DNA from 2 places in the Streptomyces sp. NPDC085481 genome. Region 2 is predicted to be linked to the other one. Evidence: predicted binding sites of a transcription regulator. Region 2 holds the regulator's gene; the other holds the start of a gene.
The links. Region 2 encodes HrcA, which represses chaperone genes, less so after heat shock. Its sites were predicted from a motif close to TTNGCACTCNGNNNNNCNGAGTGCNAA; they were not measured.

Region 1: groL (chaperonin GroEL) is a predicted target of HrcA. The motif match lies at 5,294-5,320, and genes of this name have one in related genera.

What each region holds. Positions count from the first base shown of each region.
Region 1 covers NZ_JBITTJ010000019.1:2,274-16,565, forward strand. Annotated here, with positions in the region: gene ACIGEZ_RS30690 (hypothetical protein) at 126-1,688, shown strand; gene ACIGEZ_RS30695 (hypothetical protein) at 1,678-3,399, shown strand; gene groL (chaperonin GroEL) at 3,501-5,129, opposite strand; gene ACIGEZ_RS30705 (cold-shock protein) at 5,493-5,696, opposite strand; gene ACIGEZ_RS30710 (MoaD/ThiS family protein) at 6,151-6,429, opposite strand; gene thrC (threonine synthase) at 6,457-7,767, opposite strand; SAM riboswitch class I at 7,761-7,905, opposite strand; gene ACIGEZ_RS30720 (glucosyl-3-phosphoglycerate synthase) at 8,027-8,968, shown strand; gene ACIGEZ_RS30725 (trehalose-6-phosphate synthase) at 9,213-10,646, shown strand; gene otsB (trehalose-phosphatase) at 10,662-11,519, opposite strand; gene ACIGEZ_RS30735 (DUF3263 domain-containing protein) at 11,600-11,830, opposite strand; gene ACIGEZ_RS30740 (extracellular solute-binding protein) at 11,841-13,115, opposite strand; gene ACIGEZ_RS30745 (SIS domain-containing protein) at 13,343-14,239, shown strand.
Region 2 covers NZ_JBITTJ010000001.1:825,750-840,041, reverse strand. Annotated here, with positions in the region: gene rpsT (30S ribosomal protein S20) at 1-225, opposite strand, end outside; gene lepA (translation elongation factor 4) at 412-2,277, shown strand; gene ACIGEZ_RS03895 (AMP-dependent synthetase/ligase) at 2,484-4,361, shown strand; gene hemW (radical SAM family heme chaperone HemW) at 4,438-5,670, shown strand; gene ACIGEZ_RS03885 (DUF3097 domain-containing protein) at 5,731-6,534, opposite strand; gene ACIGEZ_RS03880 (MBL fold metallo-hydrolase) at 6,621-7,343, opposite strand; gene hrcA (heat-inducible transcriptional repressor HrcA) at 7,498-8,517, shown strand; gene dnaJ (molecular chaperone DnaJ) at 8,518-9,654, shown strand; gene ACIGEZ_RS03865 (nitronate monooxygenase) at 9,821-10,900, shown strand; gene ACIGEZ_RS03860 (16S rRNA (uracil(1498)-N(3))-methyltransferase) at 10,897-11,643, shown strand; gene ACIGEZ_RS03855 (histidine triad nucleotide-binding protein) at 11,799-12,158, shown strand; gene ACIGEZ_RS03850 (ribonuclease Z) at 12,173-13,075, shown strand; gene ACIGEZ_RS03845 (adenosine deaminase) at 13,090-14,094, shown strand; gene ACIGEZ_RS03840 (MFS transporter) at 14,161-14,292, opposite strand, start outside.

The sequences.
Region 1 (14,292 bases), on a different contig from region 2:
TCCCTCAGATGCGCTCTACGCGCACGCTGCCGCATGCCTTGGTACGTGCGGCAACCGTTTTCGCTCTTTCGGCAGGCGTCGCCCTGCCCGTCATCGTCGCGGCGCCGACCGCGTACGCCGCGACCGTGAGCCAGACCGTCACCCACGACGACGGCCGGCTGACCCTCGGGCTGCCGTCCAACGCGCTCTGGGTGAAGGTGAGCGTCCTCGCCTCCAGCGCCCCGGACGCCGCCGTGCTCGCCACGACGGACGAGCTCACGTCGACGGCCTACAACGCCTGGACCACCGACGCGGCGATCAAGCTCCCCGAGGGCACCGCCTTCGGGGACTACCCGCTCGCCGTCGACTACCGCCTGCCCGGCGGCATCGTCGAGCACTGGACCGGCGGGTCCTTCGGCTACAAGCTGCACACCGGTGTCTCCACGGTCGCCTTCGACCGCAAGACCACCAGCTACGACCAGCGGGACGTCGTCCTGTCCGGTACGGCCACCACCTGGAACCCGGCCACCGGCGAGCGCACCCCCGCCGCCGAGGGAACCTCGGTCAAGGTCACGCTGAACCTGCGCGACGCGTACTCCGCGACCAGCACGAAGATCGCCACGGCCACCACGGCCGCCGACGGCACCTTCTCGCTGCCGGTCACCCCGAACGCCGAGATCTCCGGCGGCACGGCCGTCGTCACGGCCGGCACCGACGTGGACCCGGACGAGGCGCGCCCGGTGCCCGCCGTGGGCGTGGAGAAGCTGACGTACCGAATCACCTCGGACACCAGCAAGTACCGCGTCAACGCGAACACCGACGTCAAGGTCACCGGCCGCGTCGAACGCCTGACCGCCGAGGGCTGGAAGGCCTTCGGCGGCGCGCCGGTCGTCTCCACCGGCACCGAGCCGCTCGGCTACGACACGGCCGTGCGCAACGAGATCGGCTCCGGCGGCACGTTCGCCGACGGCTCCTTCTCGTACCTGGCCCGGGCCCAGTACTCGACGACCGGCGTCTACACCGGCCTGCGTCCCTCCGTGTACTACGGCAAGGGCAACGACCGGCCGTACGACCTCGCCAGGATCGCCGTACCGCAGCACTTCTGGTACGCCGACGCCCGGATGACCCTCGACGAGTTCGGCAGGCTCACCGCGACCGGCCGTCTGGCCACCAACGCGTCGGTGACCTGCTACGACAAGATCGACTGGGTCGCCCTCCAGGTGTCCCTGGACAACGGCCGCACGTGGCACGACATGAAGGCACAGGCCACCTCGTACTGCAGCAGCTACTCGTTCCAGGTCTGGGGCTTCGACAACGCCCTCTACCGGATCTACCACCCCGAGACGGACCGTTTCTTCGCCCGGACCAGCACCCCGGTCCGGCTGGCCCGTACGCCCACCCGGATCGTCAACGTCTCCATCACCCCGTCCCGGCCCCGCACCGGCTCGTCGATGACCGTCAAGGGTCTCGTCCAGCAGAAGGTGAACGGCGTCTGGAAGGCCATGCCGGGTGCCAAGGTGACGCTGGTCTTCAAGCCCAGGGGCGACTCGAGCTGGTACTGGGTCAAGAAGGACGTCGCGACCAACTCGGCCGGCAACTTCAACTTCCGCGCCACCAACTACGGCGACGGCTCATGGGGGCTGTACCTCCAGTCCAAGAACGGTTTCTTCTACAGCGAGTCGAGGACCATCTATGTCGATGCGCTCTGATCTCCGACGCTCGGAGTCCCGGCGCCCGGAGCTCCGACGCTCTGACCTCCGGCGGCTCTCCGCCGTCTCCCTCGTCACGGCGCTCACCCTGGGCGTCGCGGCCGCTCCCGCCCTCGCCGACGAGCCCGCCCCGACGCCCACCCCGGTGGGCGTCGGCCGGGCCGTCACCCAGGCCGACCAGCGCGGCAGCTTCCGCGTGACCGCGTGGACGGACGCCCCGCAGGCCACCGTCACCGCGGTCTCCGCCAAGGTCCGCCAGGGCGACACCGTCCTCGCCGACATCCCGGCGCTGCTCCAGTCCACCCCGGGCACCTTCACGCTGCCCGCGGACGCCACGCTCAAGCTGACCGAGGACCAGGGCACCATCCCGGCGCTCGGCAAGTACGCGATCGACGTCACCGCCACCGACTCGCTCGGCAACACGGTGACCCGCACCGGCGCGGGCACGCTGGACTTCACCCTGCGGCCGCTGCTCAGCTTCGCCGTCGGCACCCCCGGCTGGAACGACCCGAGCATCCGCCCGCAGGGCAAGCTGACCGGTGTCCAGCCCGGCTCCGGCGACATCGTGCCGCTGCCTGGGCGCTCGGTCTCGTACCAGCGTTCCACCCCGGACGAGGGCCCGGCACAGTCCGCGCTCACCACGGACACCGGCGAGTTCGCCGGCGCCCCGATCCCGGCGACGCGGGCCTACGAGTCGTACCGGGCCTCGTTCGCCGAGGACAGCGCCGAGGTCCACGGCACCGCCACCGACTGGCGCTACTTCAGCGAGTGGCAGGCCAGGAAGATGACGGTCACCGCCACCGCCGACAAGGCGCGCGCGGTGAGCGGCGAGACCGTCACCATCACCGGCCGGGTCACCGACCCGGAGAACGGCGGGGCGCCGCTCGCGGACCAGCCGGTGCGGGTGCGCCTCGGCGCGCCGCACGACTACTACCACGAGGCCGTCTCGTTCCCGCAGACGGTGCGGACCGACGCCGACGGCAACTACACCGCGAAGCTCGTCGCCGCCGCGGGCCCGAACGCCTCGGGCTGGACCGTCGAGTCGGCGGACCTGTTCCAGGCCTTCTCGCCGGTCCAGGGCACGCTCGTCATGCCCCTCGACTCGCGCACCACGACCACGGGCTACTCGCTCGCGCCCGACGCGCGCCTGAAGGTGTACGGCCAGCTGCGTTCCCCGTACGAGCGCTGGTCGGGCGGGTCGTCCTCCCAGACGGTGCTGCTCGAGCAGTCGCCCGACGGGCAGACGGGCTGGAAGAAGGTCGGCTCGACCAGCTTCTACTCCGACGTCCGCTCCTCCTTCGGCATCGCCGTGTGGAGCAAGGGCGGCTGGTTCCGGCTGCGGCACCTCACCTCGGACCAGTACGCGGAGTCCGTGGGCAAGCCGTTCTACATCGTCCGGACCGAGACCCGGATCCTGAACGTCAACGCGGCCCCCGAGCCCGTCCGCAAGGGCTCGACGGTGACCGTGACGGGCACGCTCCAGCACAACGCGGGCGGCTGGAAGCCGCTGGCCTACAAGCAGGTCCAGCTGGTGTTCCGGGCCAAGGGCACCTCGAAGTGGATCACGGTCGCCAAGGGCAACACCGCCTCCAACGGCAACGTGGCGCTGAAGCACAAGGCGACGGGTGACGGTGTGTACAACCTCGTCTACGTGGCCGACGGCACGCACTTCCAGGCGTCGGGCGTGGCGGACTACGTCGACGTCCGCTGACACCGTCCGGAGAACCGGCTGACAAAGCCCGAGGGCGGCACCCCCACTGGGGGTGCCGCCCTCGGTCGCGTTCAGCGATGAACCACCGATCCCCGAGGGGATCAGAAGTCCATGTCACCGCCCGGCATGCCGCCCGGAGCGGCCGCGGAGGCCTTCTCCGGCTTGTCGGCGATGACGGCCTCGGTGGTGAGGAACAGGGCCGCGATGGAGGCCGCGTTCTGCAGCGCCGAGCGCGTGACCTTCGCCGGGTCGATGATGCCCTCGGCGATGAGGTCGACGTACTCGTTGGTCGCGGCGTTCAGGCCGTGACCGGTCGGCAGGTTGCGGACCTTCTCCGCCACGACGCCGCCCTCGAGGCCGGCGTTGATCGCGATCTGCTTCAGCGGGGCCTCCAGGGCCAGCTTCACGATCGCGGCACCGGTGGCCTCGTCACCGTTCAGGTCCAGCTCGAGCTTCTCGAAGACCGAGGAGGCCTGGAGCAGGGCCACGCCACCGCCGGCGACGATGCCCTCCTCGACGGCCGCCTTCGCGTTGCGAACGGCGTCCTCGATGCGGTGCTTGCGCTCCTTGAGCTCGACCTCGGTCGCGGCACCGGCCTTGATGACGGCGACGCCGCCGGCCAGCTTCGCGAGGCGCTCCTGGAGCTTCTCGCGGTCGTAGTCCGAGTCGGAGTTCTCGATCTCGGCGCGGATCTGGTTCACGCGACCGGCGACCTGCTCGCTGTCACCGGCACCGTCGACGATGGTGGTCTCGTCCTTGGTGATGACGACCTTGCGGGCGCGGCCCAGCAGGTCGAGGCCCGCGTTCTCCAGCTTGAGGCCGACCTCTTCGGAGATGACCGTGCCGCCGGTGAGGATGGCGATGTCGTTCAGCATGGCCTTGCGACGGTCGCCGAAGCCCGGGGCCTTGACGGCGACGGACTTGAAGGTGCCACGGATCTTGTTGACGACCAGGGTCGACAGGGCCTCGCCCTCGACGTCCTCGGCGATGATCAGCAGCGGCTTGCCCGACTGCATGACCTTCTCGAGGAGCGGGAGCAGGTCCTTCACCGAGGAGACCTTGGAGTTGACGATCAGGATGTACGGGTCATCCAGGGCCGCCTCCATGCGCTCCATGTCGGTCGCGAAGTACGCCGAGATGTAGCCCTTGTCGAAGCGCATGCCCTCGGTGAGCTCCAGCTCCAGACCGAAGGTCTGGGACTCCTCGACGGTGATGACGCCTTCCTTGCCGACCTTGTCCATCGCCTCGGCGATGAGCTCGCCGATCTGGGTGTCGGCGGCGGAGATGGAGGCCGTGGAGGCGATCTGCTCCTTGGTCTCGACGTCCTTCGCCTGCTCGAGCAGGGCGCCGGAGACGGCCTCGACGGCCTTCTCGATGCCGCGCTTGAGGGCCATCGGGTTGGCACCGGCGGCGACGTTGCGCAGGCCCTCGCGGACGAGCGCCTGGGCGAGAACGGTGGCGGTGGTCGTACCGTCGCCGGCGACGTCGTCCGTCTTCTTGGCGACTTCCTTGACCAGCTCGGCGCCGATCTTCTCGTACGGGTCCTCGAGCTCGATCTCCTTGGCGATGGAGACACCATCGTTGGTGATCGTGGGGGCGCCCCACTTCTTCTCGAGGACGACGTTGCGACCCTTGGGGCCGAGGGTGACCTTGACGGCGTCAGCGAGCTGGTTCATGCCGCGCTCGAGACCGCGCCGGGCCTCCTCGTCGAACGCGATGATCTTGGCCATGTGAAGTGGTCCTCCCGGACATGGGGTGGATAACGCTCCTGGACCGCGCCGACGCCCGCGACGGACGGTCCGCGGGCCCTGTGGTTCCTTGCCCCACCTGGCCGCGGGCCTCGTCTGCCCGATCCTCGTAAGCACTCTCACCTTCAGAGTGCTAACGCCAATGATTAGCACTCGACCCAGGAGAGTGCAAGCGTCCCGAAGGGACATCGACGAGGGGTGGCGGTCGGGCGAGGGGCGGGGGCGAGCGACTCCCGCAGATCGACAGGCTGGGGGGTAGCCGCACAGGACGCGCGAGGGGCCCGCATCCCTGGTCGGGATGCGGGCCCCTCGACGGAAGTGCGTCGGTGGCCGATCGCGCCGCGCTCAGACGGCGAGCTTGACCATGTCCGCCTGCGGACCCTTCTGGCCCTGCGAGATCTCGAACTCGACCCGCTGACCCTCTTCGAGGGTGCGGTAACCGTCCATCTGGATCGCGCTGTAGTGGACGAAAACATCCGCACCACCGTCGACCGCGATGAAGCCGTAGCCCTTCTCCGCGTTGAACCACTTGACGGTGCCCTGAGCCATGCCTAACTCCCCTATTACTGGCCCTTGCGCGGGACCGCACTTCGCGGACCCGGGTCAGACCCTGCGCCGGAACGCGTCGACCGCGGCTGAATGTATCTGCCCAACTGCCCTCTGCAACAGGTCAATCGGACGAGAATTCTGGGCACGCCGGAAAGGGGAATTGGGGAGAATCCGTTGAATTCCCGGGCAAGTCGGGCCCGGCAAAGTGCGCAGAAGGTACACAAGGCACGGGCACTTTGGCTGCATCTTGTCGCGCACCGACGCATTCTCATATGCGCCTGGCATGAGCAGCGGAGGGGACTTCCCCAACTCTACCGCGCTCAACCATGCAGAATTGCCCCCTCCGCTTCTGATAGCGGAAGGGGCAATTCTGGGAGCTTCGGATATTCGAGAACTCCGGGACTCCGGGGACTCCGGGACTCCCGGGACTCCGGGGACTCCGGCGTGGGACGACTCAGCAGCCGCCGGCGACGGCCGGGATGATGGAGACGCCCGCGCCGTCCGGCGTCTCGGTCTCCAGACCCTGCTCGAAGCGGACGTCGTCGTCGTTGACGTACACGTTGACGAAGCGGCGCAGCTTGCCCTGGTCGTCCAGGACGCGGGCGGCGATGCCCGCGTGGTTCTTCTCCAGGTCGGCGATGACCTCGGCGAGGGTGCCACCCTCGGCCTTCACCTCGGCCTGGCCGCCCGTGTAGGTGCGGAGGATGGTGGGGATGCGGACGTTGACGGCCATGTGTTCACGAACCTTTCAGTGAGCCGGTCAGTGGGCCAGGCCGGCGTCGCGGAACGCGTCGAGGCTCGGGCGGATGGTGGCGGTCGCCTGTGAGCTGTCGGCCACGGCGTCCAGGGTCTTGAGGCCGTCACCGGTGTTCAGGACGACGGTGGTGAGGCTGGGGTCGATCAGACCGTTCTCGACGAGCTTCCGCGCGACGCCGACGGTCACGCCGCCCGCGGTCTCGGCGAAGATGCCCTCGGTCTCCGCGAGGAGCTTGATCGCGTCCACGACCTGCTCGTCGTTCACGTCCTCCACGGCGCCGCCGGTGCGGCGGGCGATGTCGAGGACGTACGGGCCGTCGGCCGGGTTGCCGATGGCCAGCGACTTGGCGATGGTGTTCGGCTTCTGGGGCCGTACGACGTCGTGGCCGGCCTTGAAGGCGACGGAGACCGGGGAGCACCCCTCGGCCTGGGCGCCGAAGATCTTGTACGGCTTGTCCTCGACCAGGCCCAGCTTGATGAGCTCCTGCAGACCCTTGTCGATCTTGGTGAGCTGGGAGCCGGAGGCGATCGGGATCACCAGCTGGTCGGGGATGACCCAGCCGAGCTGCTCGCAGATCTCGTACGCGAGGGTCTTCGACCCCTCGCCGTAGTACGGGCGGAGGTTGACGTTGACGAATCCCCAGCCCTCGCCGAGCGGGTCGCCGATGAGCTCCGAGCAGAAGCGGTTGACGTCGTCGTAGTTGCCCTCGATGGCGACCAGGTCGCCGCCGTAGACACCGGCCATGACGACCTTGCCCTGCTCCAGGTCGTGCGGGATGAACACGCAGGAGCGGAAGCCGGCCCGGGCGGCGGCGGCACCGACGGCGCCGGCCAGGTTGCCGGTGGAGGAGCAGGACAGGGTGGTGAAGCCGAAGGCGCGGGCGGCCTCGATGGCCTGGGCGACGACCCGGTCCTTGAAGGAGTGGGTCGGGTTGCCGGAGTCGTCCTTGACGAACAGCTTGCCGGGCTCGACGCCGATCTCGCGGGCGAGGTTGTCGGCCTGGACGAGCTTGGTCCAGCCGGGGTTCAGGTTGGGCTTCTCGGCGACGTCGGCCGGGACGGGCAGCAGCGGGGCGTAGCGCCAGATGTTGGCGGGGCCGGCCTCGATCTGCTTGCGCAGCGCCTCGGGGTCGCCGGCGGGGAGCTCGTACGCGACTTCGAGCGGGCCGAAGCAGAGCTCACAGGCGAAGATCGGGCCGAGCGGGAAGGACTCACCGCATTCGCGACAGGAAAGCCCGGACGCGGGACCCAGATCGACGGTGGCGGGGGTGGCGACAGTCTGTACAGCCATGGAGGCGAGGCCCTTTCTCCTCATCTTCCTCATGGCGCATTTCGCCATGAGACGGATTTGGCACCTTCCCTAGCCGGGGGCCTCGCTGGAGGACGAGACAAACCGACTGGAGGGTTGCCGGGGCTTCAACGGGCCGTTTCCCTCTGCCCCTCTGGATGAGCGGTATTCGATTGTGTGACGCGGGCGGCACCCCGACATGCATCGGGCATCCGCGTTGTTCAAGACTGTAACCGAAGCCCTGGACGGGCGAGACGGTCGTCCGATCCGCGAGATGGAGATCACGTTGCTGGAAGAGGTGGAGCGCTGGCTGTCCCGGCGGTCCTGGTCCGTGGCCGACCGTCCGCTGGAGCGGGTTCTCGCCGCGAAGCGGGGGACCACGGTCAGTGTGGTGCTGCCTGCGCTGAACGAGGAGGCGACGGTCGGCGCGATCGTCTCCGCGATCCGCCGGGAGCTGATGACCGAGGCGGTGCCGCTGGTGGACGAGCTGGTGGTGGTCGACTCGGGCTCCACGGACCGTACGGCGGAGGTGGCGGCGGCGGCCGGGGCCCGGGTGGTGGCGCGGGACGCGATCCTGCCCCGAATACCGGCGGTGGCCGGCAAGGGCGAGGTCCTGTGGCGGTCACTGATGGTGACCGGTGGGGACGTGGTGTGCTTCGTGGACGCGGACCTGCGGGACTTCTCGGCGGACTTCGTCACCGGGATCGTGGGGCCGCTGCTCACCGACCCGGACGTGGAGTTCGTGAAGGCGATGTACGACCGCCCGCTCGGCGACGCCCCTGGTCAGGGCGGCCGGGTGACGGAACTGGTGGCCCGCCCGCTCCTGAACCTGCACTGGCCGCAGCTCGCCGGCTTCGTCCAGCCGCTCGGCGGCGAGTACGCGGCCCGCCGTTCGCTCCTCGAACGGCTGCCGTTCCCGGTGGGTTACGGAGTGGAGCTGGGCCTCCTCGTGGACGCGCTGCACACGGTCGGCCTGGACGCGCTCGCGCAGGTGGACGTGGGGGTGCGCAAGCACCGGCACCAGGACGGCCAGGCGCTCGGCCGGATGGCGGCGGCGATCTACCGGACGGCTCAGCTGCGGCTCTCGCGCGGGCATCTGGTGCGGCCTCGGCTGACCCAGTTCGAGCGGGGCGAGGAGGGGTTCACGCCGAGGACGTACGCGGTGGACACGGAGGAGCGGCCGCCGATGGCGGAGATCGCGGAGTACCGGCGCCGCAGCGTGGCGTGACACCGGACGATGGTCGTCTTTGCCTACATTCCGTCTCATGCACTTCACGACGGAGACGGGATGGCTGCTCGGCGCGCTGGGCCTGGCGCTCACGGCGACGGGCGTGGTGGCCCTGGCGGCCGTACGGGGCCGACGGGACCAGTGGCGGAACCAGTGAGCGATCCGGCGCCGGTCCCGTGACGGATCCGGCGACTGTCTTGAATCCGTACGTTTGAGCGTTTACGTGACGGGCTAGGTTCGCGATATGGCTTCTGTCCTCGTGGCATCGAACCGTGGCCCGGTCTCGTACACCGTGCGGGACGACGGAGAGCTCGAAGCCCGGCGGGGCGGCGGCGGGCTCGTCTCGGGCCTGAGCGCGATCTCGTCGGAGGACGGGCTCTGGGTGTGCGCGGCGCTCGGCGACGGCGACCGCGAGGCCGTCCGCCGCGGCGTCGCCGAGACGGGCGTCCGGATGCTGGACATCGCCCCTGACGTGTACGCCGACGCGTACAACGGCATCGCCAACTCGGTGCTGTGGTTCCTCCACCACCACCTCTACGACATCCCGCGCGAGCCCGTCTTCGACGCGGCCTTCCGCCGCCGCTGGGAGTCCTACCGCGCCTACAACCACGCCTTCGCCGAGGCCCTGGCCGAGGCGGCGGACGACAGCGCGGCGGTCCTCGTGCAGGACTACCACCTGGCCCTCGTCCCGGGGCAGCTGCGCGAGCTGCGCCCCGACCTGCGGATCGCCCACTTCACCCACACGCCGTGGGCGTCGCCCCAGTACCTGCGGCTGCTGCCGGAGGACGTCCGCGAGGAGCTGCTGTGGGGCATGCTCGGCGCGGACGAGCTGGGCTTCCACACCTGGGGATGGGCGACGTCCTTCCTGTCCGGCGCGCAGATCGACGGCCCCGAGGGCACCGCCGAGCCGTTCCTGCGCTCCAGCGACCCGTGGCGCGGCGTGAAGCACCGCAAGGGCGGCGCGGACCGCTCCACCCGTGTGGCGGCGTACCCCCTGGGCGTGGACGGCGACGAGCTGCTGTCCCTCGCCCACCGCCCGGAGGTCGACGAACGCCTGGCCGCCCTGCGCGCCGAGGTGGGCGACCGGAAGACCATCGTCCGCGTCGACCGCACCGAACTGTCCAAGAACATCCTGCGCGGCCTGCTCGCCTACCGCGAGCTCCTCACCACCCACCCCGAATGGCAGCACCGCGTCGTCCACCTGGCCTCCGCCTACCCCTCCCGCCAGGACCTGGAGGTCTACCGCTCGTACACGACGGCGGTGCGCGAGCTGGCCGACCGGATCAACGACGCGTTCGGCACGCCGGACTGGACCCCCGTCCTGGTCTCCGTCCAGGACGACTTCACCCGCTCCCTGGCCGCCTACCGCCTCGCCGACGTCGCCCTGGTCAACCCGGTCCGCGACGGCATGAACCTGGTCGCCAAGGAGATCCCCGTCGTCTCCGAGGCCGGCTGCGCCCTGGTCCTGTCCCGCGAGGCGGGCGCGTACGAGGAGCTCGGCAAGGACGCGCTCACGGTGAATCCCTACGACGTGACGGAGACCGCCGAGGCCCTCCACCGCGCCCTGTCGATGCCCCCCGCCGACCGCACCGAGCGCACCAAACGCCTCGCCGCGGCCGCCACGGCCCTCCCGCCCCAACGCTGGTTCCTGTCCCAGCTGGAGGCCCTGCGGTCCTGAGGCCGCAGCGGGCCGTTACGCCCCTTCCGCCCGCCCCAGGGCCTGCGCGAGGCTCGCCAGGAAGGAGACGACCGCTGCCGGGCCCGCGAGGGTGAGGTCGGCGCGGTCGGTCAGGTCGGGGACCTGCTCGGAGGCGGAGGCGGAGCAGACGAGGAGGCCGGGGGTGCCGTTGGAGCGGAGTTTGTCGACGGCCGCGTACGCCGGGAGGTCACCCAGGTCGTCGCCCGCGTACAGGACCGACTCGGCGCCGATCTCGCGGGCGTACTCGGCGAGGGCGACGCCCTTGTCCATGCCCGGGGGACGCAGTTCCAGGACCATGCGGCCCGGTTCGAGGACCAGTCCGTGGTGGGTGGCCAGGTCGCCGAGGGGGCCCTTGAGGGCCTCGAAGGCGCCCTGCGGGTCGTCGGCGCGGCGGGTGTGGACGGCGACGGCGCGGCCCTTCTCCTCGATCCAGGTGCCGGGCCAGGCGCCGATGCGGTCGAGGAAGCCGGGGAGCTCGGCGCGGACCGAGGCCACGCCCGGGTGGGGAGCGGCGGCGTGGACGGTGCCGGTGACGGCGTCCCAGCGTTCGGCGCCGTAGTGGCCGAGGACGACCAGGTGCTCCAGGCCGGCGACGCCCGCGAAGCCCCCGTACCGTACGGCTACTCCGGCCGGGCGGCCGGTGACCACGGCGACGGAGGCCACCCGCGGGGCCAGGGCGGCCAGGGCGGGGACGGCGCCGGGGTGGGCGCGGGCCCGTTCCGGGTCGGGCACGATCTCGGCGAGCGTCCCGTCGAAGTCGAGGGCGACGACCGCCTTCTCGGGCCGCGCGAGGAGTGCGGCGAGGCCGTCGCGTCCGGCGGCTGTGGTCGGGTGCGGAAGGCTGCTGACCATGCCCACGACCCTACCGAGGGTTGCCGTCCGCGTCAGCGGCGCGATCCGCGCAGGTGCGCCCCCCTGAGGCCTTGGCGAACTCAGCGGCGCTGTTCCTTCTCCGCCCGCACCCTGCGCAGCCGGTTGACCGTGACCGGGTCGTGGGCCAGGGCGCGCGGGTCGTCGAGCAGGGCGTTGAGCAGCTGGTAGTAGCGGGTCGCGGAGAGGCCGAGCTGTTCGCGGACGGCCCGCTCCTTGGCGCCCGGGCCCGGCCAGGAGCGGCGCTCCAGCGCCAGGACGGCCTGCTCGCGCTCCCCGAGTTCACTGGTCATACAGACCAACTTATTCGGCGTTCTCCGCCACCGTCGCCTCGCGGGCGATCCGGCCGAGGACCTCGGCGGGCTTGGCGCCCGGTTCGACCGCCTTGCCGATGCTCTTCTTGATGGTGCCGCTGACCTGCGCCCAGGACGTCTTGCCGACCGGGGGCAGCTGCGAGTCGGGCAGCGCCTGGAGGAACTCGCGGAGGGCCGCGTGCTCCGGCTCGGACTCCATACGCGCGGAGGCGGTGACGGTGGCGGGCAGCAGGTCGTTGTCGCCGGCGAACTTCAGCACGTTCTCGTCGCTGAAGGCGAAGTCGAGGAACGCGCCGATCTCCTTGCGGTGGCCGTTCTGCCTGAAGCCCATGATCCAGTCGGCGACGCCCATGGTGGCCCTGGCCTTGCCGTCCACGCCGGGGAGGGCGATCTTGCCGACCTTGACGCCCTTCTTCTCGGCCTCCTGCATCAGCGACGGGTGGCCGTTGAGCATGCCGACCTCGCCGCGCGCGAAGGCGGCGAAGGCGTCCTTGCGGTTGAGCTTGCCGGGGGCGACCGGGCCGGTGAGGCCCTCGGCGACGAGGTGGGTCCGCAGCCACTCGAAGGTGCGGATGTTCGCCTCGGAGTCGATCTTGTAGTGGTCGGTCGCGTCGGTGTAGCCGTCACCGCCGCTGAGCAGCCACATCAGGGTCTCGGCCTGGGCCTCCTCGGGCCCGAGCGGCAGCGCGAAGGGGTAGGGGACGTCCTTCTTCTTCAGCTTCACGGCCGCCGCGGCGAGCTCGTCCCAGGTGGTCGGGGGCTCGTCGATGCCGGCCTTGTCGAAGAGTTCCTCGTTGAAGAAGAGCAGCCGGGTCGAGGCGACGAAGGGCAGCCCGTACTGGGTGCGCTTGTGCTCGCCGGCCGCGACGAGCGGGGCGAGGAAGTTGGCCTGGACGCGGATGGACAGGAGCTCGTCCGCGGCGTAGAGCTGGCCGGCGGCCGCGTAGTCGGCGTAGGCGCCGATCTGGGCGATGTCGGGGGCCTGGCCGGCCTTGACGAGCTCGGCGACCTTGCGGTCGACGTCGTTCCAGGACTCGATCTGGACCTGGACCTTGACCCCGGGATTCTGCGCTTCGAAGGCGGAGACGACGCCGGCCCAGTACTTCTTGGTGGAGTCGCCGCCGTTCAGGTCGTAGTCGGCGGCGATCAGCTTGAGGGTGACGTCGCCGGACTCGCCGCCGAGCGTGCCGCAGCCGGAGAGGGCGGTGGTCAGGCCGAGTGCGGAGGCCGCCGCGGCCAGTCCAAGAAATCGTCGCCGCTGCACAGCCTTAACCCACCCTTTGCTCGTCGTCGAGTCGAAGTCGAGCCGTAAGTTTCCCTCGCATTCACTCCGGAGGTCTACACCACTTCCATATCGCTTCTGCAACGCATTGCTGTACAGCACTGCGCACTGCTATGCACATGACTGCGCGCTTTTGGCAATTGCTTCCCTGAAACCTTTCTGGTCTGGACCAATAGGTCCATCGCACCCCGTAGGCAGGAGTCGCCCGCATGTCCCTCACCTCCGCAGAGATAGCCACCCAGCCCGCCGCCTGGCGCCGCGCGGTCGAGGCCGCCGCCGGATTCGAGGGGCTGCCGAAGCCCGGCGAGCGGGTCGCCGTCACCGGCTGCGGCACCTCCTGGTTCATGGCCATCGCGTACGCGGCGCTGCGCGAGGCGGCCGGCCTCGGCGAGACCGACGCCTTCGCGTCCTCCGAGTTCCCGGCCGGCCGCCCCTACGACCGGGTCGTCGCGATCACCCGCTCCGGTACCACCACCGAGGTCCTCGACCTGCTCACCGCCCTGCGCGGCCGGATCCCCACCACGGCGCTGACCGCCGACCCGAAGACCCCGGTCATGCCGGCCGCGGACGCGGTCGCCGTCCTGGACTGGGCGGACGAGGAGTCGGTCGTCCAGACCCGGTTCGCGACCACCGCCCTCGCCTTCCTGCGCGCCGGACTCGGTGAGCTGCCGGGCCTCAAGACGGTCGCCGAGGCCGCCGTCGACGCCGAGCTCGCCCTCACCGAGCCGCTGCCGGAGGACGTGCTCGCGGCCGAGCAGTGGACCTTCCTGGGGCGCGGCTGGACGTACGGGCTCGCGCTGGAGGCCGCCCTGAAGATGCGCGAGGCCGCGGGCGCGTGGACGGAGTCGTACCCGGCGATGGAGTACCGCCACGGCCCCATCGCCATCACCGCCCCCGGCCGCACCACCTGGGTGTTCGGCGCGCTCCCCGAGGGCCTGGCGGCGGATGTCGGCCGGGTCGGCGGCACCCTCGTGTCGCGGCCGGAAACCGACCCGCTCGCCGAGCTCGTACGCGCCCAGCGGCTCGCGGTCGCCCTCGCCGAGGCCCGCGGCCAGGACCCGGACCGCCCGCGGAACCTGACGCGGAGCGTGATCCTGGCGCCGTGACCGTCCCCGGAGCGTGATCCCGGCGCCACAGCAGCGGGCCGCCGTATTTGTAT
Region 2 (14,292 bases):
CTTGTTGGCGGCGGCGTTCTTGTGGATGACACCCTTCGAGACAGCCTTGTCGAGCTGACGCGAGGCGGCACGAGCGGCCACAGTGGCCTTCTCGAGGTCGCCGGCGGCGACAGCCTCGCGGGCCTTGCGGATCGCGGTCTTGAGCGACGACTTGACGGCCTTGTTACGCAGGCGCGCCTTCTCGTTGGTCTTGTTCCGCTTGATCTGGGACTTGATGTTCGCCACGAAAAGAGCCTTTACAGGTTCGATGTTCCTTCAGGATGTGCCGCGCAGGCTGAGAGGGCGCACGAGACACAGCTGTCCACGATATCAGCCGCTCTCCACACCGCCCAAACCGAGCACCGGACCGCAGTCATGGGACGATGGAGCCTACGTATCCGTTCTGAACATCGCCCGAGACGAGAACCCTGCGTGCCCGCGACTCCTACCAACGTGCCCGAGCCGAGCCGAACCGACCCGGCTCTGATCCGCAACTTCTGCATCATCGCGCACATCGACCACGGCAAGTCCACGCTTGCCGACCGGATGCTTCAGCTGACCGGTGTGGTCGACCAGCGGCAGATGCGCGCCCAGTATCTCGACCGGATGGACATCGAGCGTGAGCGCGGCATCACGATCAAGTCCCAGGCGGTCCGTCTGCCGTGGGCGCCGACCGAGGGGCCGGCTCAGGGCGACACGCACATCCTGAACATGATCGACACCCCCGGACACGTCGACTTCACCTATGAGGTCTCGCGTTCGCTGGCGGCCTGTGAGGGCACGATCCTGCTGGTCGACGCGGCCCAGGGCATCGAGGCGCAGACCCTCGCCAACCTCTACCTGGCGATGGAGAACGACCTCACCATCGTTCCCGTGCTGAACAAGATCGACCTGCCGGCCGCCCAGCCGGAGAAGTTCTCCGAGGAGCTGGCCAACCTCATCGGCTGCCAGCCGGAGGACGTCCTCAAGGTCTCCGCGAAGACCGGCATGGGCGTCGAGGCGCTCCTCGACCGCGTGGTCCGTGACGTTCCGGCCCCGGTCGGGGTCGCCGACGCCCCCGCCCGCGCGATGATCTTCGACTCCGTGTACGACTCGTACCGGGGTGTCGTCACGTACGTACGTGTCGTCGACGGTCAGCTCAACAAGCGCGAGCGCATCAAGATGATGTCGACCGGCGCCACCCACGAGCTCCTGGAGATCGGTGTCTCCTCCCCGGAGATGACGCCGTCCGACGGTCTCGGCGTCGGCGAGGTGGGCTACCTCATCACCGGTGTGAAGGACGTCCGCCAGTCCAAGGTCGGTGACACGATCACCTCCCTGAACAAGGGCGCCACCGAGGCCCTCGGCGGCTACAAGGACCCGAAGCCGATGGTGTTCTCGGGCCTCTACCCGCTGGACGGCTCGGAGTACCCGGACCTCCGCGAGGCCCTCGACAAGCTCCAGCTCAACGACGCCGCGCTGGTCTACGAGCCGGAGACCTCCGCCGCGCTCGGCTTCGGCTTCCGCGTCGGCTTCCTGGGGCTGCTCCACCTCGACGTCATCCGTGAGCGGCTGGAGCGCGAGTTCGGTCTCGACCTGATCGCCACCGCCCCGAACGTGGTCTACCGCGTGGTCATGGAGGACGGCAGCGAGCACACGGTCACCAACCCGAGCGAGTTCCCCGAGGGCAAGATCAGCGACGTGTACGAGCCCGTCGTACGCGCCACGATCCTCGCCCCCAGCGAGTTCATCGGCGCGATCATGGAGCTGTGCCAGACCCGCCGCGGCACGCTGATCGGCATGGACTACCTCTCCGAGGACCGGGTCGAGATCCGCTACACCCTGCCCCTGGCCGAGATCGTCTTCGACTTCTTCGACCAGCTGAAGTCCAAGACGCGCGGTTACGCCTCGCTCGACTACGAGCCCACCGGCGAGCAGGCCTCCAGCCTGGTCAAGGTCGACATCCTGCTGCACGGCGACAAGGTCGACGCGTTCTCCGCCGTCACCCACAAGGACGCCGCCTACGCCTATGGCGTGCGGCTCGTCGCCAAGCTGCGCGAGCTCATCCCGCGGCAGGCCTTCGAGGTGCCGATCCAGGCTGCGATCGGCTCCCGGGTCATCGCCCGCGAGACGATCCGCGCCATCCGCAAGGACGTCCTCGCCAAGTGCTACGGCGGTGACATCTCCCGTAAGCGGAAGCTGCTGGAGAAGCAGAAGGAAGGCAAGAAGCGGATGAAGATGGTCGGCTCCGTGGAGGTCCCGCAGGAGGCCTTCATCGCTGTCCTGTCGAGCGACGAATCCGCAGGCAAGAAGAAGTAGCCCGGAGCGCGCACGCGTGGCAGGCCCCCGTACCGTCGGTGCGGGGGCCTGTTCGTTATGAAGCGGGAACCAAGCCTCGGGCCGCAGCCTCTTACGCGTCGCTCTTCGGCCATCTACTCTGATCCCGCTCGAAGGTTACTCGCCAGTTAGTTACGCAAACTCCTGATCGCACCGCCAGAAGGCACCGCCGCCGCCCGGAGGACGTCGTGAGCGACACACAGACCCTGATCGAGAATCGGCCGCCGTCCGTAGCGACTCTCTTCCTTGAGCGCGTCGAGCGGACCCCGGACGCGGAGGCCTACCGATACCCGGTCGTCGCCGCCTCCGGCCAGGGCCCCGACGACTGGAAGTCGCTCAGCTGGGCGCAGGCCGCCGAGCGGGTCTACGGGATCGCCGCCGGCCTCATCGACCTGGGCGTCCAGCCGGAGGAGCGGGTCGCCCTCGCCTCCTCGACCCGGGTCGAGTGGATCCTCGCCGACCTCGGCGTGATGTGCGCCGGTGCCGCCGTCACCACGATCTACCCGCAGACCAACGCCGAGGAGTCGGCGTTCATCCTCTCCGACTCCGACTCCCGCGTGCTGATCGCCGAGAACGCCGACCAGCTCGCCAAGGCCGTCGAACGCCGGGCCGACCTGCCCCAGCTCCACCACGTCGTCGTGATCGACCCCGAGGGCGCGGACACGGACGACGAGTGGGTGCTCACCCTCGCCGACCTGGAGGCGCGCGGAAGGGCGTACCTGGAGAAGCACCCGGAGGCCGTCAAGGAGCGGGTCGCCGCGATCGCCCCCGAGCAGCTGGCCACCCTCATCTACACCTCGGGCACCACCGGCCGCCCCAAGGGCGTCCGCCTCCCGCACGACAACTGGTCGTACATGGCGAAGGCCATCGCCGCCACCGGGCTCGTCACCAAGGACGACGTCCAGTACCTGTGGCTGCCGCTCGCCCACGTCTTCGGCAAGGTGCTCACCTCCGGTCAGATCGAGGTCGGGCACGTCACCGCCGTCGACGGCCGCATCGACAAGATCATCGTGAACCTGCCGATCGTCCAGCCCACCTACATGGCGGCCGTCCCGCGCATCTTCGAGAAGGTCTACAACGGCGTCGCCGCCAAGGCCCGCGAGGGCGGCGGTGCCAAGTACAAGATCTTCCAGTGGGCGGCCGGCATCGCCCGCGAGTACGCCAAGGTCACCCAGGACAACTTCCGCCGCACCGGCACCGCCTCCGCGCCCTTCGGCCTCGCCGCCAAGCACAAGGTCGCCGACGCGCTCGTCTACAAGAAGCTCCGGGACGCCTTCGGCGGCCGGCTGCGCGCCGCCGTCTCCGGCTCGGTCGCCCTCGCCCCCGACATCGGCTACTTCTTCTCCGGCGCCGGCATCCACATCCTGGAGGGCTACGGCCTGACGGAGTCCTCCGCCGCCTCCTTCGTCAACCCGGGCGAGGCCTACCGCACCGGCACCGTCGGCAAGCCGCTGCCCGGCACCGAGGTCCGCATCGCCGACGACGGCGAGGTCCTGCTGCGCAGCCCCGGCATCATGGAGGGCTACCACGGCCTGCCGGAGAAGACCGCCGAGGTCCTGGAGCCGGACGGCTGGTTCCACACCGGCGACATCGGCGAGCTGTCCGCCGACGGCTATCTGCGGATCACCGACCGCAAGAAGGACCTGTTCAAGACCTCGGGCGGCAAGTACGTCGCCCCGTCGGAGGTCGAGGGCCGGTTCAAGGCCGTCTGCCCGTTCGTCTCCAACATCGTGGTCCTCGGCGCCGACCGGAACTACTGCACCGCGCTCATCGCCCTCGACGAGCCCGCGATCCTCGGCTGGGCCGCCGAGCAGGGGCTCGGCGGGAAGTCCTACGCGGAGGTCGTGGCCTCCCCGCAGGCCGAGAAGCTCGTCGAGGGCTACGTCGCCCGCCTCAACGAGGGCCTGCAGCGCTGGCAGACGATCAAGAAGTTCCGGCTGCTGCCGCGCGACCTCGACGTCGAGCACGGCGAGCTCACGCCCAGCCTGAAGATGAAGCGGCCGGTCGTGGAGCGGACCTACCAGCACCTCATCGAGGAGATGTACCAGGGCGCGCGGGAGGCCTGACCCGCTGGCCGGCCGCGGGCCGAGAGGTTATCCACAGGCTCGGCGGTTACCTCGGGCGGTACGGGACAATGGCTTCATGCCTTCCGTACTGCCCGATGGTGAGCCCATGCCCGAGGACGGGTCATTGCCCGCCCACGCCCTGCAAGGGGCCGGCGAGCGGCCCCTCGGGTTCTATCTGCACGTGCCGTACTGCGCCACCCGGTGCGGCTACTGCGACTTCAACACCTACACCGCGAGCGAGCTGCGCGGTGCCGGCGGCGTGCTCGCCTCCCGGGACAACTACGCGGGTCAGGTCGTCGAGGAGATACGGCTCGCCCGCAAGGTCCTCGGCGACGACCCGCGGCCGGTGCGGACCGTCTTCGTCGGCGGCGGCACCCCCACGCTGCTCGACGCGGGCGATCTCGTACGGATGCTGGGCGCGATCCGCGACGAGTTCGGGCTCGCCGACGACGCCGAGGTGACGACCGAGGCGAACCCGGAGTCGGTGAACCCCGCGTATCTGGCCGAGCTGCGCGAGGGCGGCTTCAACCGGATCTCCTTCGGCATGCAGAGCGCCCGGCAGCACGTCCTGAAGATCCTCGACCGCACGCACACCCCCGGCCGGCCCGAGGCGTGCGTCGGCGAGGCGCGGGCGGCCGGCTTCGAGCACGTCAACCTCGACCTGATCTACGGCACGCCGGGAGAGTCCGACGACGACTGGCAGGCCTCCCTCGACGCGGCGATCGGCGCCGGACCCGACCATGTCAGCGCCTATGCGCTCATCGTGGAGGAGGGCACCCAGCTGGCCCGGCGCATCCGGCGCGGCGAGATACCCATGACCGACGACGACGTCCACGCCGACCGGTACCTGATGGCAGAGGAGGCGCTGTCCGGGGCGGGCTTCCACTGGTACGAGGTGTCCAACTGGGCCACCTCCGATGCCGGCCGCTGCCTGCACAACGAGCTGTACTGGCGCGGCGCCGACTGGTGGGGCGCCGGTCCGGGCGCCCACAGCCATGTGGGCGGTGTGCGGTGGTGGAACGTCAAGCATCCGGGTGCGTATGCGGCGGCCCTGGGCGAGGGGCGGTCGCCCGGGGCGGGCCGGGAGGTGCTGTCCGAGGAGGACCGGCGGGTGGAGCGGGTGCTGCTCGAGCTGCGGCTGCGCGAGGGGGTCGAGCTGGGATTGCTGAAGCCGGCGGGTCTGGGCGCGGCCGAGCGGGCCCTGGGCGACGGGCTGCTGGACCCGGTCCCGTACGCCGAGGGGCGAGCCGTGCTGACGCTGCGCGGGCGCTTGCTCGCGGACGCGGTGGTGCGGGACCTGGTCGACTAGGCGCCGCGGGTCCTGGGGCACAAAGGGACGGCGGAGCGCGCGGCGGAGCGCCGGCGGCCGCTACGGCGCCGTCACGAAGTCGATCAGTTCCTCGACTCGGCCCAGGAGCTCCGGCTCCAGGTCCTTGTACGAGGTCACTCTCGCCAGGATGTGCTGCCAGGCCGCGCCGGTGTTCTCGGGCCAGCCCAGGGCTCGGCAGACGCCGGTCTTCCACTCCTGGCCCCGGGGGACGGTGGGCCAGGCTCGGATGCCCAGGGAGGAGGGCTTCACGGCCTGCCAGATGTCGATGTACGGGTGGCCGACGACCAGGACGTCGGGGGAGGTGACCTGGGCGGCGATGCGGGACTCCTTGGAGCCGGCCACCAGGTGGTCGACCAGGACGCCGAGGCGGGCGTCCGGGGCCGGGGCGAAGCCGGCGACGATGGCCGGGAGGTCGTCGACGCCCTCCAGGTACTCCACGACGACGCCCTCGATCCGCAGGTCGTCGCCCCAGACCCGCTCCACCAGCTCGGCGTCGTGCCGCCCCTCGACGTAGATCCGGCCCGCCCGGGCGACCCGCGCCCGCGCGGCCGGGACCGCGATCGAGCCGGAGGCCGTGCGGCTGGGCCGGGAGGGCGCGGGGCCCGAGGGCCGGACCAGGGTGACGACCCGGCCCTCCAGGAGGAAGCCGCGCGGTTCCAGCGGGAAGACCCGGTGCTTGCCGAAGCGGTCCTCCAGGGTGACCGTGCCCGCCTCGCAGCGGATCACCGCCCCGCAGAAGCCCGTCGCGACCTCCTCGACGACGAGATCGCGGTCCGCCGGGACCTCGGGCACGGGCGCCGAGCGCTTCCAGGGCGGGGTGAGGTCCGGGTCGTAGCTGCGCATGGGACCGATTCTGTCGCAGACGGCGTCCTGGCGGCATGTCAGGTCCCCACTGGCGGGGGAGCGTTCGGGGGTCGGCCGGACACGGCCTAGGAGACCTCGAAGCGCCGAGCCAGTTCCTCGCGCTGGGTGCGCACGAACGTGGCGTCCACCACCGCGCCGTGGCCCGGCACGTACACCGCGTCCTCGCCGCCCAGGGCCAGGAGGCGGTCCAGGGCGTCCGGCCAGCGGGCGACGATCGCGTCCGGGCCCGCCTGGGGCTCGCCCGACTCCTCGACCAGGTCGCCGCAGAAGACGATCTCGCGTTCGCCCGGGACGAGCAGCACCAGGTCGTGGCCCGTGTGCCCCGGGCCGACGTTGGCCAGCAGGACCTGGCGGCCCCCCAGGTCCAGGGTCCACTCGCCCGAGACCGTGTGGCGCGGGGCCACCAGCACCTCGGCCGCCTCCGCCGCGGCCCGCCCGTCCACCCCGTGCCGTACCGCGTCGGCCCGCAGCGCCTCGCGCTCCCGCAGCAGCAGCGCGTCCACGCCCACCGCCCCGAAGACCTCGGCGCCCGCGAAGACGGCCGTGCCCAGCACATGGTCGAAATGCGGGTGGCTCAGTGCGACATGCGTCACTCTCCGGGACCCTGTCAGGGCCGCCACCTGGGCGCGCAGCTCGGCGCCCTGTGCGAGCGTGGCGCCCGTGTCGTACAGGAGCACGGCGTCCCGGCCGATCACCAGGCCCACCGTGGCGTCCCAGCCCGGCAGCCGGCGCCTGCCGACACCCTCCCCGAGCCGCTCCCAGCCCTGCTCTTCCCAATCGACGTCCATACGGCGACGCTATCGGGCACGACCCGGCCGACCCCGCCTCCTTGCCAGGAGCGATGTCCGCCGCCGTACACTGGCCGGGGGATTCCTGGCACTCGGACAGGGCGAGTGCCAAAAGCGGAGCAACCGGAACCGGATCGACAGCTGGAGGTGCGCGATGCTCAGCGAACGCAGGCTCGAGGTGCTGCGCGCCATCGTCCAGGATTACGTCGGGACGGAGGAGCCGGTCGGCTCCAAGGCGCTGACCGAGCGCCACAAGCTCGGCGTGTCGCCCGCCACCGTGCGCAACGACATGGCGGTCCTGGAGGAGGAGGGGTTCATCGCCCAGCCTCACACCAGCGCCGGGCGCATCCCCACCGACAAGGGCTACCGCCTGTTCGTGGACCGGCTGGCCGGCGTCAAGCCGCTGTCGACCCCCGAGCGGCGCGCGATCCACAACTTCCTCGACGGGGCCGTCGACCTCGACGACGTCGTCGGCCGCACGGTCCGGCTGCTCGCGCAGCTGACCCGGCAGGTCGCGATCGTGCAGTACCCCTCGCTGACCCGTTCGACGGTCCGGCACGTGGAGCTGCTGTCGCTGGCTCCCGCCCGGCTGATGCTGGTGCTGATCACCGACACCGGCCGGGTCGAGCAGCGGGTGATCGACTGCCCGGCGCCGTTCGGCGAGACCTCCCTGGCCGATCTGCGGGCCCGGCTCAACAGCCGGGTCGTCGGCCGCCGTTTCGCGGACGTGCCGCAGTTGGTGCAGGATCTGCCGGAGTCCTTCGAGGAGATCGAGGACCGCGGCACCGTCTCGACGGTGCTCGCGACCCTCCTCGAGACCCTGGTGGAGGAGCAGGAGGAGCGGCTCATGATCGGCGGCACCGCCAATCTGACCCGCTTCGGTCACGACTTCCCCCTGACGATCAGGCCCGTCCTGGAAGCCCTTGAGGAGCAGGTCGTGCTCCTCAAGCTGCTCGGCGAGGCCAAGGAATCGGGCATGACCGTACGGATCGGGCACGAGAACCCCCATGAGGGCCTCACGTCCACGTCCGTCGTCTCGGTCGGCTACGGTTCCGGCGGCGAGGCAGTCGCCAAACTCGGCGTGGTCGGACCGACCCGCATGGACTACCCCGGAACGATGGGAGCGGTACGCGCAGTGGCACGTTACGTCGGACAGATCCTGGCGGAGTCGTAAGTGGCCACCGACTACTACGCCGTACTCGGCGTACGCCGCGACGCGTCGCAGGACGAGATCAAGAAGGCCTTCCGCCGGCTCGCCCGCGAGCTTCACCCGGACGTGAATCCGGATCCGAAGACCCAGGAGCGGTTCAAGGAGATCAACGCCGCTTACGAGGTGCTCTCGGACCCGCAGAAGAAGCAGGTCTACGACCTCGGCGGCGACCCGCTCTCCGCCTCGGGCGGCGGCGGTGCCGGCGGCTTCGGCGCGGGCGGCTTCGGGAACTTCTCGGACATCATGGACGCGTTCTTCGGTACGGCGTCCCAGCGCGGCCCGCGCTCGCGCACCCGGCGCGGCCAGGACGCGATGATCCGGTTGGAGATCGACCTCAACGAGGCGGCCTTCGGCACCACCAAGGACATCCAGGTCGACACGGCCGTGGTCTGCACCACCTGCTCGGGTGAGGGCGCCGCGCCCGGTACCTCCGCCCAGACCTGTGACATGTGCCGCGGCCGCGGCGAGGTGTCCCAGGTGACCCGGTCCTTCCTGGGCCAGGTCATGACGTCGCGCCCGTGCCCCCAGTGCCAGGGCTTCGGCACCGTCGTCCTGACCCCGTGCCCCGAGTGCGCGGGCGACGGCCGGGTCCGTTCCCGTCGCACGCTCACGGTCAAGATCCCGGCCGGTGTCGACAACGGCACCCGGATCCAGCTGGCCGGCGAGGGCGAGGTCGGTCCCGGCGGCGGCCCCGCCGGTGACCTGTACGTGGAGATCCACGAGATCCCGCACGAGACCTTCCAGCGGCGCGGCGACGACCTGCACTGCACGGTGACCATCCCGATGACGGCGGGCGCGCTCGGCACGAAGGTGCCGCTGCAGACACTCGACGGGATCGAGGAGGTCGACATCCGCCCGGGCACCCAGTCCGGTCAGTCGATCCCGCTGCACGGCCGTGGCGTCACGCACCTCCGTGGCAACGGCCGCGGCGACCTGATCGTCCACGTCGAGGTGACGACCCCGTCGAAGCTGGACCCGGAGCAGGAACGGCTGCTGCGCGAGCTGGCCAAGCTGCGCGGCGAGGAGCGCCCGCAGGGGCAGTTCCAGCCGGGACAGCAGGGCCTGTTCTCGCGTCTGAAGGACGCGTTCAACGGGCGCTGAGCCCCGGCCCCTCAGCGGCGTCGAGCCACCCTTTCGACGGGCGCTGAGCCCATCCCGTACCGGCCGAGGGCGGTCCCGCAGCACGCGGGGCCGCCCTCTTCCGTGCGGATTCGGTGGGGCTCCGTGCGGATTCGGTGCGGCCGTGCGGTCATGGCACGATGCCTGCATGTCCACCGCACTGAACGATCTCTCTCGGCATCCGATCGTGCAGGCCCCCATGGCGGGTGGCGCCTCCTGTCCCGAGCTCGTCGGTGCCGTCTGCGAGGCGGGGGCCCTCGGGTTCCTGGCCGGCGGGTACAAGACCGCGGGCGGGCTCTACCAGGAGATCAAACAGGTCCGCGGACTCACCGGACAGCCCTTCGGGGTCAACCTCTTCATGCCGCAGAGCGGCCAGCCCACCGACTCCGCCGCCGTCGAGGTCTACCGTCACCAGCTGGCCGGCGAGGCCACCTGGTACGAGACGCAGCTCGGCGACCCCGACCAGGGCCGCGACGACGGGTACGAGGCCAAGCTGGCCATCCTCCTCGACGACCCGGTGCCGGTGGTCTCCTTCACCTTCGGCTGCCCCGACCGCGACACGCTGAACGCCTTCGCCCGGGCCGGTACGTTCACGATCGTCACGGTCACGTCCGTCGAGGAGGCCCGCGCCGCCGAGCGCGCCGGGGCGTCCGCCCTGTGCGTCCAGGGCACCGAGGCCGGCGGACACCAGGGCACCCACCGCGACGACCCGGCCGACGGGCCCTCCGCCGGAAGCGGCAGCGGGCTGCTCTCCCTGCTCACCGAGGTGAGCGAGAGCGTCCTGGTGCCGATCGTCGCCACCGGCGGCATCATGCGCGGCCGGCAGATCGCCGCCGTCCTCGCCGCGGGCGCCGACGCCGCCCAGCTCGGCACGGCCTTCCTCGTCTGCCCCGAGTCCGGCGCGCACCCGCTGCACAAGCGGGCCCTGACCGACCCCCTCTTCACCCGCACCGAGCTCACCCGGGCCTTCTCCGGGCGCCCGGCCCGCGGCCTGGTCAACCGGTTCATGCGCGAGCACGGGCCGTACGCCCCCGCCGCCTACCCCGAGATCCACCACCTCACCACCCCGCTGCGCAAGGCCGCCGCGACCGCCGGGGACCCGCAGGGCATGGCCCTGTGGGCCGGGCAGGGCCACCGGCTCGCCCGCGAACTCCCGGCCGGCCGGCTCGTCGAGGTCCTTGCCGCCGAACTCGACACCGCACTCGCGAGCATCAGGAGCGCCCCGTGACCGCACCCGTCTTCGTCGTCGACACCGTCCCCGCCACCACCGGCGGGTTCCTCCTCGACGGGCCCGAGGGCCGCCACGCCGTCTCCGTGAAGCGGCTGCGTGCCGGGGAGGACCTGGTGCTCACCGACGGGCAGGGCACCTGGGCCGAGTGCGTCGTGGCCGCCGCCGAGGGCAAGGACCAGCTGACCGTCGAGGTCACCGCCGTCCACGAGGAACCCGCGCCCGCGCCCCGCATCACCGTGGTCCAGGCCCTGCCCAAGGGCGACCGCGGCGAACTGGCCGTCGAGATCATGACGGAGACCGGCGTGGACGCGATCGTGCCGTGGGCCGCGTCCCGCTGCATCACGCAGTGGAAGGGCGAGCGCGGCCTCAAGGCCCTCGCCAAGTGGCGGGCGACCGCCCGCGAGGCCGGCAAGCAGTCCCGCCGCACCCGGTTCCCCGAGGTCTCCGACGCGATGACGACCAAGCAGGTCGCCGCGCTCCTCGCGGGCGCCGACCTGGCGGCCGTGCTGCACGAGGACCGCGACCACCCGAGCGGGGCGCTCGCCACCGCCGAGCTCCCCGAGAAGGGCGAGATCGTGCTGGTCGTGGGGCCCGAAGGGGGCGTGTCCCCGGAGGAGTTGGCGCTCTTCGAGGAGGCCGGAGCGAAGCCGTACCGCCTCGGGCACAGCGTGCTGCGCACCTCCACGGCGGGGACGGCGGCCGCGGCCCTCGTCCTCGGGCGTACGGGGCGCTGGTCGTAGGCGGCTCCCGGGCGCTGCGGGCGTGACTCCCCGGCGCGGGCCGTGGGCACCGGTCGAAGGCGCCGTTCGCGGCCGCCGGCCGCGGGCGGCTTGTCGGTGCGCCCCGATAGCATGCGCGTAGACGGATGATCGACTAGGGCGAGGAGGCCCGGGCCATGGCCGGAGAGCCGCAGAGCGACTGCCTGTTCTGCAAGATCGCGGAGGGGGAGGTCCCGGCGACGATCGTGCGCGAGACGGAGACGACCCTCGCGTTCCGCGACATCAACCCCCAGGCGCCCACGCACATCCTGGTCATCCCGCGCCTCCACTACCCGGACGCGGCCTCGCTCGCCGCCGCCGCGCCGACCGTCGCCGCGGACCTGCTGCGCGAGGCCGGCGAGGTCGCCGCGCAGGAGAAGGTCGACGGCAGCGGCTTCCGCATCGTCTTCAACACCGGTGCGGGCGCGGGCCAGACCGTCTTCCACGCCCACGCGCACGTCCTCGGCGGGCGCGGCCTCAACTGGCCCCCCGGATAGGGCCGGATCCCCCCGTGTCCGTACGCGAACTCGTCGTCCTCGGCACCGCAAGCCAGGTGCCGACCCGGCACCGCAACCACAACGGCTATCTGCTGCGCTGGGACGGGCAGGGCATCCTGTTCGACCCCGGCGAGGGCACCCAGCGGCAGATGCTCAGGGCCGGGGTCGCGGCGCACGACCTGAACCGGATCTGCGTCACGCACTTCCACGGCGACCACTCGCTGGGCCTGGCCGGGGTGATCCAGCGGATCAACCTCGACCAGGTCCCGCACCAGGTCACCGCGCACTACCCGGCGAGCGGGCAGAAGTTCTTCGAGCGGCTGCGGTACGCGACGGCCTACCGCGAGACCGTGCGCCTGACCGAGGCGCCGGTCGCCGACGACGGGCCGCTCGCGGTCACCGACGCGTTCACGCTCGACGCCCGCCTACTCTCCCACCCCGTCGAGTCCTACGGCTACCGGCTCACCGAGCCGGACGGCCGCCGCATCCTGCCCGGACGGCTCGCCGCGCACGGCATCAAGGGCCCCGACGTGGGCCGGATCCAGCGCGAGGGCGTGCTGGACGGCGTGACCCTCGACGAGGTGAGCGAGGTCCGGCGCGGGCAGCGTTTCGCCTTCGTGATGGACACCCGGCTGTGCGACGGGGTGTACGCGCTCGCCGAGGGCGCCGACATGCTCGTCATCGAGTCGACCTTCCTCGACGAGGACGTCCGGCTCGCCACCGATCACGGCCACCTGACGGCCGGCCAGGCGGCGGCGGTCGCGCGGGAGGCGGGCGTGCGGCACCTCGTGCTGACCCACTTCTCGCAGCGGTACGCCGATCCGGGAGAGTTCGAGCGGCAGGCGCGGGGGGCCGGGTTCGAGGGGGAGCTGAGCATTGCCCAGGACCTGATGAGGGTCCCCGTACCGAAGAGATAGCCCGAGACAGCCCTATGCCACTGCCCAAGGCCGAACTGCACCTCCACATCGAAGGCACGCTCGAACCCGAGCTGGCCTTCGCGCTCGCCGCGCGCAACGGCGTCACGCTGCCGTACGCGGACACGGAGGCCCTCCGCGAGGCGTACCGCTTCAGTGACCTGCAGTCCTTCCTCGACCTGTACTACGGCCTGATGGCCGTGCTGCGCACCGCCGAGGACTTCACCGAGCTGGCCGACGGCTATCTGGAGCGGGCCGCCGCCCAGGGGGTGCGGCACGCCGAGATCTTCTTCGACCCGCAGGCGCACATGGCGCGGGGCGTCGCGATCGGGACGGTGATCGAGGGCCTGGCGGCCGCCCTGGACCGGGCCGAGGAGCGGTACGGGGTCTCCACCCGGCTCATCATGTGCTTCCTGCGCGACGAGTCGGCCGAGTCCGCGCTCGCGACGCTCGACGCGGCGAAGCCGTATCTGGACCGGATCACCGGTGTCGGCCTCGACTCCGCGGAGGTCGGGCACCCGCCGGCGAAGTTCCGTGCCGTGTACGAGGAGGCCGCCCGGCTCGGCCTGCGCCGCGTCGCCCACGCGGGGGAGGAGGGCCCCGCCTCGTACATCCGCGAGGCCCTCGACGTCCTCGGCGTCGAGCGCATCGACCACGGCCTGCGCTGCCTGGAGGACCCGGACCTGGTGTCCCGACTGGTCCGGGACCGGGTCCCGCTCACCCTGTGCCCGCTCTCCAACGTCCGGCTGCGGGCGATCGACGTGCTCGAGGACCATCCGCTGCGGACGATGCTCGGCGTCGGGCTGATGGCGACGGTCAACTCCGATGATCCGGCGTACTTCGGCGGATACGTGGGGGACAACTTCGGGGCGGTGCGGGATGCGCTGGGGCTGGGGCCGGACGAACTGCGGACCCTTGCCCGGAACTCGTTCCTGGCGTCCTTCCTGGAGGACGACGAGGCGCGGCGGGAGCGGTATCTGGCGGAGGTGGAGGCGTACGAGTTCGGGGCGGGCGGGGCGTAGCGACCGCGGGGGCACCGGGGGCTCGTCCCCGGTGCCCATCGGCCAGGGGCTCGCCCCGGGCCCCCGTCAGCCCCGGTCCGACGGCCTGGCCAGCCCGAACGCCGCCTTCGCCGTCCGCCGCCCCGTCGGCACCGGGATCGGTGTGATCTCCTGCTCGGGCGCGCCCAGCTGAGGGAGCAGGGCCGTCGACGGCGCCGA